One region of the Stenotrophomonas sp. STEN022 genome, then DNA from elsewhere that is predicted to be linked to it. Evidence: riboswitches for the same ligand, from Rfam matches in the RefSeq annotation. Region 1 holds a riboswitch; the other holds the start of a gene.
What was found. A riboswitch is a leader RNA that binds a small molecule or an ion and turns the genes downstream of it on or off. The one in region 1 is predicted to bind cobalamin.

Region 1 (7,796 bases):
CTGGCCATTCCTCAGATTGCGCACTGCAGGATTCCTGATGCAGCTGTGGCTTCGCGGCTTACGCCGCTCCCACAAATCCGGTGGCTAGCGGTGCGAGGATTATCAGGGCCAGCAGCAGCAAGGTCTCCACCACTTCCACGCTGGCACCCAGGCCATCGCCGGAGATGCCGCCGAGCTTGCGCTTCCACCACACGGCCACCAGCGGCACCAGCAGCAGCGCCAGCAACAACGGCCATGCAAACACCACGCTGATCGCGGCCAGCACCACTGCCCACAGCCACATCGCCGACGGTCGCAGCTGCCAGGAAAAACGCTCGCCCAGGCCATCGCCATGCAGCGACGGTATGCGCTGGCTCCACCACAAGGTGCCCCAACGCGCCCACGCCGGAACCAGCACGATGCCAAACCACAACGGGCCCACCGCGAGCTCGGTCAGCAGCACGAACTTCAGCAGCAACTGCATGACCAGCGTGACCACGCCGAACACGCCCATATGCGGGTCTTTGAGGACTTCCAGGAAACGCTGCGGGTTGCGATGCGCCGCACCGAAGGCATCGGCGACATCGCCAAGACCATCTAGGTGCAGCGCGCCGGTCACCCACACCCACATCAGCAAGGTCAGCGCGCCCGCCAGCCAGGGCCGATCCGACAGGCCATACAGCGGCAGCGCCAGCAGGACGCCGATGATGGCGCCAACCAAGGGGTAGTACACCGCCGACCTGCTCAGGTCTTCCTGGCGGAAGTCGCGCACCTGCGGTGTCGGCAGCCGGGTCAGGAACTGAATGGCAAGGATCAGGCGGCGTCCAATCATGGTTGTCGCAACTCCAGCAGTTCACCCCACAACTGGCCGTCTTCGCCACGCTCAACACGCAGGCGCACACGGGTGCCGTAATCGATGCGCATCGCCCACAGCGAGGACAGGCTCATCCCACAAACCCGCGACACCACCAGCCGCAACACGCCGGCATGGCTGACCACCAGAACCGGCTGGCCGTCGCCATCGTCTTCGTCCACCAAGCGATGCAACTGCGCTTCAACGCGCGCTTGGAACTGCTGCCAGGACTCGCCGTTGGGCGGCACCACATCGTGTGGTTCGCTGTAGAAGCCAGCAAGCTGCTCGGCAGGAACTTCGTCAAAATGCAGCCCGTCCCAATCGCCGAAGTCGAGCTCGGCCCAGTCCGGGTGGATCTCGCAGAACTGGTTGCTGCCAGCCACCAGTGCATGCGCGGTGTCCAGCGCGCGCCGGCGCGGTGAAGTGATCACCCGGCTCCAGCCAATGCCGGCATGGCAGCGGTACAGCGTGTCCATCGCACCTTCGATCAAAGGCGGATCGGTACGTCCGTCGAGGTGGCCGGCCCGTCCGGTGGAGGCGTGCCGCATCAGATCAAGAATCATCGGCCGCCACCGCGATCGGCAACAGCTGCCTCGGCGAACGTCGCCATGCTGTTGTGCAGGGCGCAGGCCATGCGCACCAGCGGCAACGCGAGCGCGGCACCGGAACCTTCACCAAGACGCAGGTCCAATGACAGCAGCGGCTGCGCCTGCAGTGCCTCCAACAAGCGGATGTGACCACGCTCGGCAGACTGGTGCGAGAACAGCAACCACAGCCGCACGCTCGGGTTGATACGCACGGCGGCCAATGCCGCAGCGGAGACAATGAAGCCATCCACCAACACTGGGATGCGCCGTTGCGCAGCGGCAATCATCGCCGCGCTGATCGCTGCGATTTCCAATCCACCCACGCGCTGCAGTGCCTCGCAAGCAGGGAACTCCGCTGCATTGATCGCCTCGCCGTGCAGACCCAGCGCACGTGCGATCAGGTTCTTCTTCTGCACCATGCGCACCGCGTCCAGGCCAGTACCGGCGCCAACCAACTCGTCCAATGGCAACGGGCCAAGCACGGCAGCGATGGCACTCGCAGCAGTGGTGTTGCCGATGCCCATCTCGCCGAACACCAACAAATCCGCACCATCGGCACAGGCAGCCTCCACCGCGCGGCGACCCGCATCGAAGGCAGCGTCCAGATCGACTGCCGACATCGCCGGGCCTGCACTGAAGTCAGCAGTACCACGCAGGGTCTTGGCACTGACCACGCCGGCAATCGCTGTGGTGGCGCGGCTGCCCACATCCCACACGTGCAGTGGCAGGCCCAATTCGCGCGCCAGCACCGCAATGGCAGCACCGCCGCCGGCGAAGTTGTGCAGCATCTGCACCGTCACTTCGGCCGGGTAAGCCGACACGCCCTGCGCGGTCACGCCGTGGTCGCCTGCGAACACCACCACCGGCACACGCTGCGCCACCGGCTGATCCACGCCTTGCAGCGCAGCCAGTTCAACGGCCAATGTCTCCAAACGACCCAGGGCGCCTTCCGGCTTGGTCAGCTGGCGCTGGCGCAGCAGCGCGCGCTGCCGGTATTCCTGCGAAGGCTGGCCGCAGGCCTGCCCGTACCATGTTTCTGTCACGACACTTCCGATACTGCGTTTGCAGCGCGCATTCTAGCCACTCGGCAACAGTGCTGTGCAGGGCTTGTTTCGCCCGCCCCCAATCAAATCGAACTCATGCAACACGTAGCCCGGGTGAGCGCAGCGCACCAGGGGAACGAGATTGCAGCACCGCTGCAAGCCTGCGGCGCCATGAGCTCCCCGGGTGCGCTGACGCTTACCCGGGCTACGTTGAGCTGCGGTTGCAGACACTGAACTATGCCGGCCGTTGCCGCCCATTCCGGCAACGCTGGCGGCAATGGCATAGAATGCGCGCACTTTCGGGTGACCGACCGGCATTGCCGATCGGTTGAAACGGGAAGCCGGTGCCGCGCACTGCTGGAACTCCAGCATGTCGCCATTCCGGCACTGCCCCCGCAACGGTAAGCAGGACAAGTCCAGACATGGCGCCACTGTGCACGGCACGGGAAGGCGTCTGGACGGAAGCGGCGCACGCCGCCTCGCCTGCGAGTCCGGAGACCGGCCCGGAAGCCGACTGGTTGCGATGCGGAGGGCATGGCGGCGGCTGTAGCGCCGTGTGCGCCGCCTCCGTCTTCTCCCTCTTCTGGCAGCCTCCCCAATCCGCCTGCGCGGGAGCGTGCAGGCCCAGGAGCTTCCATGAAACTGTCTTACCACACCCTTTCGCTCTCCCTTGCCCTGGCATTGCCGGGCGTTGCGGCCGCGCAGAACGCACCGACCGAGCTGGACGATGTCACCGTCACCGCGACCCGCACCCCGATCTCCATCGAGAACAGCGTGGTGCCGGTGCAGGTCATCGACCGTGCGCAGATCGACCACAGCCAGGCCAACTCGCTGCAGGACCTGCTGCGCGGCCGCGCCGGCCTGGACTTCGCCAACCAGGGCGGCAACGGCAAGATCACCTCGCTGTTCCTGCGTGGCAGCAACTCCAACCAGGTGCTGGTGCTGGTGGACGGCGTGCGCGTGGCCTCGGCCACCAGCGGCATGGCCGCCCTTCAGGACCTGCCGGTTGACCAGATCGAGCGGATTGAAATCGTGCGTGGCCCGCGTTCGAGCCTGTATGGCTCCGAGGCCATCGGCGGCGTGATCCAGATCTTCACCCGCAACGCTGGCCAGGGCCTGCAGCAGAACCTGGCGATCACCGCCGGCAGCAACAACCTGCGCCAGGTCAGCGCCGGTTTCAGCAACCGCGGTGAGCGCGGCTGGATCTCGGCCCAGGGCGGCTACCAGAAGACCGACGGCATCAACGCCTGCCGCGGCACCGCCGCTGGCTGGGGCGCCGGCTGCTTCGCCGATGAGCCGGACCGCGATGGCTACCGCAACACCTCCATCAACGTGCGCGGTGGCTACGCCCTGACCGACACGCTGAGCCTGGAAGGCCATGTGCTCAACGCCGACAGCTTCAACGAATACGACGGCAGCATCTTCGGCGGCAACGAGGCCGACAACCGCCAGCAGGTCTACGGTGCCAAGCTCGCCTGGGCCGCATCGGATAGCTTCCGTCTGAGCGCACAGCTTGGCCGCAACCGCGATGAGGCTGACAACTACTTCGCCAACGCTGCCACTGGTACCCGCAGCTTCGCCAGCGCCTTCGATACCCGCCGCGACACCGCCAGCGTGCAGGGCGACTTCAGCTTCGCCGAAGGCCAGCAGATCACCGCTGGCGCTGATTGGCAGAACGACAAGGTCACCAGTTCCACCGCCTTCGACATCGACCAGCGCGACAACCTCGGCGTGTTTGCCGAATACCAGGGCCAGTTCGGCGCGCACTCGCTGCAGGCCAGCGTGCGCAATGACGACAACGAGCAGTTCGGCAACCACACCACCGGCAGCCTGGGCTACGGCTTTGCCTTCGGCAACGGCTTCCGCCTGACCGCCAGCGCCGGCACCGGCTTCAAGGCACCGACCTTCAACGACCTGTACTACCCGGGCTTCAGCAACCCGAACCTGAAGCCGGAAGAATCCAAGAGCCTGAACCTCGGCATCGCGCAGTACGCCGACAACTGGAACTGGACCTTCAATGCATACGAAACCCGCGTCGACCAGCTGATCGGCTATGACAGCAACTTCGACCTGGTCAACGTTGCCGAAGCCCGCATCCGCGGCGCCGAGCTGACCGGCTACCTGTCGCTGGCCGGCTTCGACATCAACGCCCAGGCCAGCTTCACCGACCCGCGCGACCATACCTCCGGCGCTGCCACCTATGACAACCTGCTGGCCCGCCGCGCGCGCACCAGCGGCCGTCTGGACGTGGACAAGAACTTCGGCCCGCTGCGTCTGGGCGTGACCGCTGCAGGCAGCGGCCACCGCTTCGACAACGCTGCCAACAGCGTGCGTCTGGCCGGCTACGGCACCATGGATGTGCGCGTTGAATACGCCATCAACGATGCATGGAGCCTGCAGGCCAAGGCCGCCAACGTGTTCGACCGCGAGTACGAAACCGTTGCCTGGTACAACCAGCCGGGCCGCGAATACCAGCTGACCCTGCGTTACAACAGCAAGGCCAACTGAGCCGGCGGAGCCGCAGCGCCGCTGCGGTTTTCACCAGCGTTGAAACAAGCAGGGCCGACGGTGATTCCGTCGGCCCTGTTCTGTTTGCAGTAGCGGAAGTTCGTCAAAGCTTCATGCGCAGACCGATGTTGAAGGTGCGGCCCAGCACGTCATACACCGCCGCCTGGTAGCCGCTCTGGTTGAAGCCGGCACCGCCAGCCTCCGCGCCTGGCACACGCGGCGGCGCGCGATCAAACGCGTTGTTGAGACCGCCGAATACGCTGAACTTTGGCGTGAACTGATAGCTGGCGTAGAGATCGCTGTAGAAGGTATTGCCAGCCCACTCGCGCTCATACGACGCAGTGGACGTATTGCTGCCACGCATCTTCGACACATGCCGCAATGTCCAGTAGAAACTGGCCTTGGGATTGGACCAACCGGCACGTACCGTGCCCTTCCACTTCGGCGTGCCCCACAGCGTCAGGTAATCCCATTCGTCATTCGGGTTCAACGGGTCGGCGACAAACTTGCGCTCCAGGGTCCGGCCGTAGCTGAGGTCCACCAGGATGCGGCCCGCATTGGAGCTGGCTACACCACCCAGGTCGTGGTACCAGTTGGCGTTGATGTCCACGCCACGGGCGATGCTCTGCGACAGGTTCAACTGTTGTACGGCGACTTCGACGATGTCGCCCGCCGAATCGCGGGTGACCAGATCGCAGAAAGTATTGTTCAAGCTGGCCTGGTCGACGCAGCGGTTGAGGATGGTCTGGTAGTCCAGGGTTGAGATCACCCCGCGCAGGTCGATCTTGTAGTAGTCGGCCGACACCGTCAGGTTGGAGATGAAGCGCGGCCGCAGCACCACGCCGAAGGTGGTGGTCTTGGCAGTTTCCGGCTTCAGATTGACGTTGCCCGAATAGACGATGTCCTTCCACTGCCAGTAGTTGCCGACGCTGGTATCGCTGGGGCTGATGGCCGCGCAATTGCCCGCCGTGTAGCTGGTTCTACTGGTGCGGTTGGCCAACGCATAGTCGTTGCAGGGATCGTAGATCCACGCCGACGACACGCTGCCCGCCGTGTACAACTCACCGATGTTGGGCGCACGGATGGCCTTGCCGTAGGTACCGCGCAAAGTGACGTCGTCGATCGGCGCCCACTCCAGACCGACCTTCGTCGTCGTGGTGCGGCCGGCGGTGCTGTAGTCCGAGACGCGTCCAGCCAGCTCCAGCGACAGGCGCTCGGCACCGGTCACACCCGACAACAGCGGCAGGCTGAGTTCGCTGAAGATCTCCTTGACGCTGAACTCGCCGGTCAGGCTGCTCTGGGTGGTGCCCAAGGTCGGATCGTAGGCCGGGTTGGTCGGGTCGTACTGGGCGATGGTGCCAATCTCATTGCGTTCCTTGCGGTACTCCGCACCCACCACGATCTTGGCTTCACCACCTGGCAGGTCGAACAGGCCGCCAGAGGCATAGGCCGATGCAACTTTCTGGGTCAGCGTGGTCGTGGACCAGTCAGTGTCATAGGTCAGCCAGTCGACCATTTCCGAGGTCAGGCGCTTGAACGGATTGATCGCCACACAGCCGGCCGGGCCATCCCAGCAGATCGGGTTGCCAGCGCCATCCACGTAGGAATTCAATCCCGAGAGCAGCCGGTCGTAGGAACCGGCATTGAGTTCGCGGGTGCGCTGGCGGCTACGCCCGTAAGAATAGTAAGCCTCGTAATTCCAGCTGCGGCCGAAGAAGTCGAAATAGCCTTCCGCACCCACGGTTGCCTGCAGCAACTTGCGATCGGTCTGCTGGCGCATATGCCCCAGCTCTTCATCGAAATGGCGACCGAAGGCGATGCCATTGGTGAATGCCCCACCGTTGGCGGTGATCATTTCCTGGGTGATGAAGGGGCTGTAATACGGCACCACCTCACTACCGCCCGAGCCATAGGTGCTGAGCGAGCGCCAGGATGCTTCGGACTGGCTCTGCGAATAGTTGACCGTACCCACCAGGCGCAGCGCATCGTTGACGTCGAAATCCAGCGTCGAACGCACGGTCTGGCGATCCGACGGCGTCACCAGGTACCAGGAATCGTAGCGGCCACCAAACTCACCGCCATCGGTGGTGCCCTGCTGCAGCACGTTGAAGCCGGTGCTGAGGTTGGTCAGCCCACCCGGGCCGAGTTGCGAGTGACGCAGTGAGCCATCCGGATTGAAGGTGTACAGGCAGTTGGCAGCGTTGGCCGAGCTGCAGTTACCGAGCAGCACGGTCGCGTTTGGCGAGTTGTAGACGTTGCGACTGTTGTCGAGGATCACATACGGATCAGTGCTCTTGGCGCGCGCGTAATACGGGTAGCCGTTGGCGGTCCATGGACGATCCTGGCCGCGCACCGTGCCGGAGTTTTCCTCCCAGAAGCCGTATAGGGTGAAGTTGCCACGGTTGTCGGCGAAGTTCTTGCCGAACAGAACGTCACCGGTATACGTCGGCATGTCGCCACGTGAGGAATCACCGTAGCGAACGCTGGCTTCCAGGCCTTCGTAGTCGCGCTTGAGGACGAAGTTGACCACTCCGTTTACCGCATCGGCGCCATACAGCGCGGAGGCGCCACCGGTGACCACGTCCACGCGCTCGATCATGCTTGCAGGCAGTGCACTCACGTCCACACCGGCGGTGCCGGGGATTGATGCAACCTGGCGACGGCCATCCACCAGCGTCAAGGTGCGCTGCACACCCATGCCACGCAGGTCCAGCGCACTGACACCGACATTACCGGTCTGGTTGGCGGTCTGGCTGGTCTGGGTTGCCGCAAAGCTGGGCAACTGGTTCACCAGATCGGCGATCTGGGTGTAACCGGAGGCCTGGA
Region 2 (7,796 bases), on a different contig from region 1:
ACCACGTCCGGCTTCAACACGCCGCCACATGCTTCGCAGGCAGGCACATCGAACGAAGAGAAATCAGCCTCCAGATCGGCATCACCATCGGGCGCGATGCCCGCTTCCAGTACGTCCCAACCAGGGTTGGCGTGCAGCAGTCGTTGTTGCAGCAACTCGCGCGAGCTGCGTGCTTCGCAACCCATGCAGCGCACCTGGTCCAGGCGACCATGCAGGTCGATCACGGTCTGGCTGCCCGCCGCTTGATGCAGGCAATCCACGTTCTGGGTCAGCAACAGCTCGATGCGACCATCGGCTTCCAACGCCGCCAGCGCACGGTGCGTGCCATTGGGCAGGGCCTGGCCGAAGCGCGGCCAACCGAGCAGGCTGCGCGCCCAGTAACGCCTGCGCGTCGCCTCCTCTCCCATGAAGGCCTGGTAGGTCACCGGCGGCGTACGCTTCCATTGCCCATCGCTGTCGCGATAGTCGGGGATGCCGGAGTCGGTGCTGCAACCGGCACCGGTGACCACGAACAGGCGCCGATGGCCAGCAATGAACTGCGGCAGTTCGGTGATTACCGCTGGCGATAAACGCCCAGTCTGTGCCGACGAAGTGGTCATCACCGTGCGGCTCAGGCCTGCGCCGGCAGCGTCGGCACGGTGGTTGGATGACCTTCACCATCGAGCGCGATCATCACGAAGGTGCCCTTGGTGCAGAGCGCGCGTTCGCCGTTGTGCAGGTCTTCGGCGATCAGTTCGACTTCCACATGCATCGAACTGCGGCCGACCTTGACCACCCGGCCGATGGTTTCCACCATCTGCCCGATGCGGATCGGCAGCTTGAAATCGACCTGGTCCGAGCGTGCGGTGACCACGGTGCAACGCGAGTAACGGGCAGCGGCGAGAAAGGCCGCCTTGTCCATCCACGCCAGCGCCTGGCCGCCGAACAGCGTGCCCATATGGTTGGTGTGGTTGGGGAACACGATTTCCGCCATGCGGACTTCGACCGGCGGATTGGTTTCGACGATGGGGGTCATGGAGGCATCACCTGTAAGTTGGCGCAGATGATACGCCCGCGAAGCTGTGCAGCTTGTGTACGCAGCTGCAGGAATTTTTGTAGGAGCGGCGTGAGCCGCGAAGCTGATAAAGCCTCAGAAGCCTGCAAAGCCCCCCTCCCCAACCCTCCCCTGCGCTTCGCGCAAGGGAGGGAGACGAGCGCCCTCCCCTTCACTTTCGGTGAAAGGGAGGGAGCAAATCAAAACGCCATATCGAACGCCACTTCGCCCTGCACGCCCACCTGGTACGCAGAGGCGCGGCGCTCGAAGAAGTTGGTCAGTTCCTGCACGTCCTGCAGCTCCATGAACGGCAGCGGGTTGCGCACGTTGTACTTCTTGGCCATGCCCAGCTTCAGGAAATGGTTGTCGGCGCAATGTTGCAGGTATTCACGCATGTCGCGGGTGGAGATGCCGGCCACGCCACCGGACAGCACGTCCTCGGCGAACTGCACTTCACAGTCGATGGCCTCTTCCAGCATCTGGTAGACCTCCTGCTCCATCTTCGCGTCGAACAGATCGGGTTCTTCAGCGCGGATCTTGCGCACGCACTCGAACGCGAACTCCATGTGGCAGCTCTCATCGCGGAATACCCAGTTGGTGCCCGAAGCCAGGCCCGGCAGCAGGCCGCGCGAACGGAAGTAGTACACGTAGGCAAACGCGGCGAAGAAGAACAAGCCTTCGATGCAGGCAGCGAAACAGATCTGGTTGAGCAGGAACTGGCGGCGATCGTCGCGGGTTTCCAGACGCTTGGTTTCCTGCAGCGCATCGATCCACTTGAAGCAGAACGCCGCCTTCTTCTTGATCGAATCGATGTTCTCGACTGCAGCGAAGGCCTTGAAGCGCTCTTCCGGGTCCGGCAGGTAGTTGTCCAGCAGGGTCAAGTAGAACTGCACGTGCAGCGCTTCTTCGTACAGCTGGCGCGACAGGTACATGCGCGCTTCCGGCGCGTTGAGGTGCTGGTACAGGTTCAGCACCAGGTTGTTCGACACGATCGAGTCACCGGTGGCGAAGAAGGCAACCAGGCGGTGGATCAGGTGCTGGTCGGCCGGCGACATCTTCTGGTGCAGGTCGGTGATGTCGATCTGGAAATTGATCTCCTCCACCGTCCAGGTGTTCTTGATCGCATTGCGGTACATCTCGTAGAAGTCCGGGTAACGCATCGGACGCAGGGTCAGCTCGAAACCGGGATCGAGCAGCATTTGACGGGGGGAGTCGGACATTTTGGGTCTCCATTCCCTTCTCCCTGCGGGAGAAGGTGGCGCGTAGCGCCGGATGAGGGTTGGTTCCTTGGGGGGGTGGCGCTACGTGCTTTTAAGAGCGCCCTCACCCCAACCCCTCTCCCGCGGGCGGGAGAGGGGCTTTGAGCTTTACTGGCAGGCTTCGCAGGCTTCCGGGTTTTCCAGCGAGCAGGCCACGGCTTCCACCGGGGTGTAGCTGCTGACCGTGGTTTTGGCGATCTTGGTGGCCGGACGCGAGCGCAGGTAATACGTGGTCTTGATGCCTTGCTTCCAGGCGTACATGTACATGGACGACATCGCGCCGATGTTCGGGCTTTCCATGAACAGGTTGAGCGAGGCCGACTGGTCGATATAGGCACCGCGTGCGGCGGCCATGTCGATCAGCGAACGCATCGGCAGTTCCCATGCGGTGCGGTAGATGTGCCGCAGGGTTTCCGGGATCTGCTGCAGGCTCTGGATGGAACCGTCGGCGAGCTTGATCGCATCGCGCACTTCCGGCGTCCACAGGCCCAGCTGCTTCAGCTCGGCAACCAGGTGGCGGTTGATCTGCAGGAAGTCGCCGGACAGGGTTTCGCGCTTGAACAGGTTGGACACCTGCGGCTCGACGCACTCATAGCAACCGGCAATCGAGGCGATGGTCGCGGTCGGCGCGATCGCGATGATCAGCGAGTTGCGCAGGCCGTGCTGCTTGATGCGCTCGCGCAGTGCGTCCCAACGCTCGACGTCGTCCGGCACCACGTTCCACGCATCGAACTGCAGCTCGCCGTGGGCAGCGCGGGTGTCGTTGAACGAGGGGTGCTTGCCGCGTTCCTGGGCCAGTTCACAGGACACTTCCAGCGCGTGGAAATAGATGGCCTCGGCGATCTTGGTCGACAGCGTGCGTGCTTCGGCTGAGTCGAAGGCCAGGCGCTTGCGGAAGAACACGTCCTGCAGGCCCATGCAGCCCAGGCCGACCGGGCGCCAGCGCAGGTTGCCGCGGCGTGCGGTTTCGATCGGGTAGAAGTTCAGGTCGATGACGCGGTCGAGTTGACGCACGGCCAGGCGCACGGTCTCGGCCAGCTTCTCGAAATCGAAATCACCATGTGCGTCGAGGTGGTTGCCGAGGTTGATCGAGCCCAGGTTGCAGACCGCGGTCTCGTCGTTGGAGGTGATCTCCAGAATCTCGGTGCACAGGTTGGACAGGTGGATCACGTTGCCCGCGCGCAGGGTCTGGTTGCTGGCCAGGTTGCACTTGTCCTTGAACGTCATCCAGCCATTGCCGGTCTCAGCAAGGGTGCGCATCATCCGCGAATACAGCTTGCGTGCCGACACGGTCTTGCGCGCCTTGCCCTGGGTTTCCGCCTGCACATAGGCCTGCTCGAAGGCCGGGCCGAACAGGTCGGTCAACTCCGGCACCACGCGCGGATCGAACAGCGACCATTCCTGGTCAGCCTCGACGCGCTGCATGAACAGGTCCGGCACCCAGTTGGCCAGATTGAGGTTGTGGGTGCGGCGTGAATCATCACCGGCGTTGTCGCGCAGTTCGAGGAAGTCCTCGATGTCGGCGTGCCAGGTTTCCAGATAGACGCAGGCCGCGCCCTTGCGCTTGCCGCCCTGGTTGACCGCAGCCACCGAGGAATCCAGTGTCTTCAGCCACGGCACGATGCCGTTGGAGTGGCCGTTGGTGGACTTGATCAGCGAGCCACGCGAACGCACGCGGGTGTAGCTGACGCCGATGCCACCGCTGAACTTGGACAGCTGGGCGATGTCGGCATAGCGGTCGTAGATGGATTCCAGCGAATCCTGCGGCGAGTCCAGCAGGAAGCACGAGGACAGCTGCTCGTGGCTGGTGCCGGCGTTGAACAGGGTCGGGCTGGACGGCAGGTAATCCAGGCTGCCCAGGCGCTGGTACAGCGCCAATGCTTCTGGCACGTCCTCGCTCAGCGCGCTGGCGATGCGCAGGAAGAACTGCTGCGGGGTTTCGATGACCTTGCGCGAATGCGGATGCCGCAGCAGGTAGCGGTCATACATCGTGCGCAAGCCGAAGTAATCGAAGTTCAGGTCGTAGCCCGGATCGATCGCGTCGTTGAGCTTGCGTGCATTGACCTGCACGAAGTTGAGCAGGCGGTCGTTGATCAGGCCGACTTCGTGGCCACGGCCGACCGACTGCGAGAACGCATGGATTTCCTGGCCAGAGACTTCCTTCGCAATGAAGTTGGCCAGCAGGCGCGCGGCCAGGCGGCCGTACTCGGGCTCTTCACCGATCAGCAGGGCGGCGGTACGGATCGACAGCTCATCCAGTTCCTGGGTGCTGGCGCCGTTGTACAGGCCGGAGATGGTGCGCGTGGCCACCCGCATCGGGTCCACCGCGTGCAGGCCTTCGCAGCAACGCTGGATGGCGCGGACGATCTTGTTGAGGTCTACCGGCTCGGTGCTGCCATTGCGCTTGGTCACGCTCATGGCGGTGGCGGTCGGCGGCGGGGTCAGTTCAAAACCGGCTTCAGCCGGAGCGACGTCAGTATGAGTGGCAGTCACGACGATGGTGTCCTTGCAAACGTTATGCACGCAGCTCCTGCCCGCGCAGGAAGCAGAGCCGGTACGGAGCAGCGAGCATGGAAGGACGGCGTCGCAGCAGCCGCGACAGCGCACGACCCAGGGTCGGCAGCAGCCACGGCACCACGTCACCAGCCGTCTTCCCCTCGAAGACACCGCAGCCGGCACCACGCGGTGTGCATCGCGTGGCTGTCGGCAGGTCTTCGGACTCATGGGCAGGAAGGCGGGGGCCTTCTCCTACTCCGCCGCTTCCCAAGGCCTGTGCCTCAGTGCTGTTGGCGGGGTCGTTCCCAATTACCGCTGCGGGGCAGTGCCGGACTAGCCTTGAAGGCATCACCGGCTTCCCTATTAATCCGACGGAAAATTCCGCCAGAACCGACGGAGCACAAGATAGTGGGGGTGTATTACAGGGTCAACACCAAATCTAGTATTTCTTTGCCAAGCCTTGCGGCACAAGGCTTGGACTGTCTGCCGCCCCGGCCGGACACCGGAACCTGCTCGAACGGTGTGCGCAGTCAAGCCTTTTGCAGAGTTTTTTTGTAGGGAAACCACCTGTCTTGACTACGTAAATTTCTGATGAAGTTCCGGGCGTGACTTCCGGCCGACGCAGCCCTTGCCGCGAGCGGCCAAGCTGGCCGCATCCTCCTGCCACGAGCTCGCCGCCATGCGCCTGCTGCCCATCGCCACTTCGCTGGCCCTGCTGCTGCCGCTGGTCGCCCAGGCAGGCACGGTCAAGGCGCCGGAGCTGTCCGCTGACCAATGCGGCGTGTCCACCGACTACAACGTGCTGGTCGACGGCGGCGGTATCTGGCTGCGTCGCGATACGCTGCCGATGCGCGAGATCGTGTTCCACGACGGCCAGCTGAGCATAGACAACCGCATGCAGACGGTCTCAGCGGAAGATGCACAACGGCTGCGCGCCCTGGAGGATGGCGTGCGCCGGCTGATGCCGGCGGTGACCGGCATCGCCACCGAGTCCGTTGGCATCAGCTTCGATACGTTGGACTCGGTTTACGAAGGCCTCACCGGCAACGCCAACTCCCGCAAAGTGCGCAAGTTGCGCAAGGAGGCCGAGCGCTTTGTCGAACAGACCATCGGCCGCGGCCGCTGGGACCAGGACCTGTTCAATGAAGGTTTCGAAGCACGGGTGCAGGATGCCGCCGAGAGCCTGAGCGGCTCCATCGCCCGTAGCATGCTGTGGGCGGTATTCACCGGTGGCGAGGACAAGCTGGATGCGCGCGCGGACAAACTCGATGCCGAACTGGAGCAACGCCTGGAAGGGCGCGCTGCTGCCCTGGAGCAGCACGCGCGCTCACTGTGCACGCAGGTACAGGCGCTGGATAGGCTGCAATCGGCACTGGAATTCCGCTTCGATGGCCAACCACTGCAGATGATGCGCGTGAGCGGCGATGGCGCGACGATGGCGGCGCGCGAGCAAGGCCAGGACGACAGCATTCCGTTGCCAACGAGGTAAAAGCGTGCCATCGGTAGTGCCGAGCCATGCTCGGCAGAGACGTTACCGGGAAAGTCCCTGCCGAGCATGGCTCGGCACTACAGGGCATGGCCTTGGAAGCTGGCAATCTGCAAACGGCCCAAAAGCCTACCCCTCCCAAACCCTCCCCTTGGCTTCGCCAAAGGGAGGGAGCACAGCTCAGCCCTTCGGCAGCTGCGCCAGCTCCTCGCGCACCAGCTTCACCACCAGCTTGTCCAGGGTGTCGACCGAATAGTTCTCCACCTCATGCACGGTCTCGCTGCCCGGGCCGCTGGAGGGATCACTGGCGTCCTTGTAGGTGAGGAAGATGAAACGCCCGCCGGTGTACTGCGCGATCTGCCGCTGCGCGATCTCGCCGGTGGTGTCCTGGCCGGATGCCGCCACGCTCAACACTTTGATCCCCTTGCCCAGCGCGGCCAGCATGGTCTGCTCGTAACGCGGCTGCGGGTAATCCATGTGCGGCGGTGCATCGGCCAGTGACACCAGCAGGCGGGTGGTCGAGGCACCGCGCCAGTTCATCGCCTGTACCGCATGGTCGAAGGCCTCGTTCATTGCTTCCGGGTAATCGCCGCCACCATTTGCGCGCACACCATCTAGCACTTTCTGGAAGCCGGCAACGTTGTTGCTGAGGTCCCAGCCGCGCACGAAGTACTCGTCGCCACGATCACGGTAGGTCACCAGCCCCAGGCAGATGTCCGGGTTGGAGGGCAGTTGGGCGATATCGCGGACGATGCCCTGCAGCGAGTCACGCAGCTTGTCGATTTCATCGGCCATCGAGCCGGTGGCGTCGACCATGAACACCAGGTCGAGCTTGGCCCGCGTCGGCAGCGGCGCATCGGCCACCACCACCTGCAAGGCGTTCTTCTGTCCGCGTTGCAGGGCCGAGGTCACGGTCTTGCCGGCGCGCCGCACCTGCACCTGGTAGCTGGTCGAATCGCGGTCATCGAAGGCGTTCGGATGTACCCACACCTGTCCGCCGGCATCGGTACGCGCCCACATCCTTGCGCCGTTGCGGGCGGTAACCGCCACTTCCGCATCCGGCACCGGCCGGCCCTGTGCATCGACCACCTGCAGGCGCTGGCGCACGCTGACATCGCGGCCGAGATTGTTGGCTTCTTCATGACACTGCAGGAACTGCTGGAACGCAGTGAAGTCGGCGTTGTCGTCAACGACACCGGCGGTGACAGGCGCCTGCTGCTGACGCACGCTGCCAGTGGTGGGGATCGAGGCCATCGGCATTTCCGCGGCAGAGTAGCTGGCATCTGCTGCGGCCTCGGCGCGGACTGCCAACGACGGTGGAGGTGGCGGCGCCGCAGGTGCTGGCATGGGCGCCATCATCTTCGTGTCCGTCCTGTAGCTGTCCCCCTTGCGCATGCGCACCTCGCCCGCAGCGATGTCGTGCTGCTGCGGCCTCGGGCTGGGATCGGCGACCTCGCGCAGCACCGGCGCGTCACTGCAGACCGTAGCGCTGGGCGCACGGAAGTTGGGCTGGGTCTGGCGG

Region 2: another riboswitch for cobalamin. It lies ahead of ACVOMF_RS02210 (ribonucleoside-diphosphate reductase subunit alpha); the one in region 1 lies ahead of btuB (TonB-dependent vitamin B12 receptor).

What each region holds. Positions count from the first base shown of each region.
Region 1 covers NZ_JBRREG010000077.1:15,606-23,401, reverse strand. Annotated here, with positions in the region: gene cobS (adenosylcobinamide-GDP ribazoletransferase) at 59-811, opposite strand; gene ACVOMF_RS15455 (histidine phosphatase family protein) at 808-1,395, opposite strand; gene cobT (nicotinate-nucleotide--dimethylbenzimidazole phosphoribosyltransferase) at 1,392-2,462, opposite strand; cobalamin riboswitch at 2,747-2,983, shown strand; gene btuB (TonB-dependent vitamin B12 receptor) at 3,099-4,970, shown strand; gene ACVOMF_RS15440 (TonB-dependent receptor plug domain-containing protein) at 5,074-7,796, opposite strand, start outside.
Region 2 covers NZ_JBRREG010000005.1:412-8,207, reverse strand. Annotated here, with positions in the region: gene ACVOMF_RS02225 (NAD-dependent protein deacetylase) at 1-599, opposite strand, end outside; gene ACVOMF_RS02220 (acyl-CoA thioesterase) at 611-1,015, opposite strand; gene ACVOMF_RS02215 (ribonucleotide-diphosphate reductase subunit beta) at 1,234-2,253, opposite strand; gene ACVOMF_RS02210 (ribonucleoside-diphosphate reductase subunit alpha) at 2,401-4,710, opposite strand; cobalamin riboswitch at 4,982-5,198, opposite strand; gene ACVOMF_RS02205 (DUF2884 family protein) at 5,468-6,277, shown strand; gene ACVOMF_RS02200 (VWA domain-containing protein) at 6,455-7,796, opposite strand, start outside.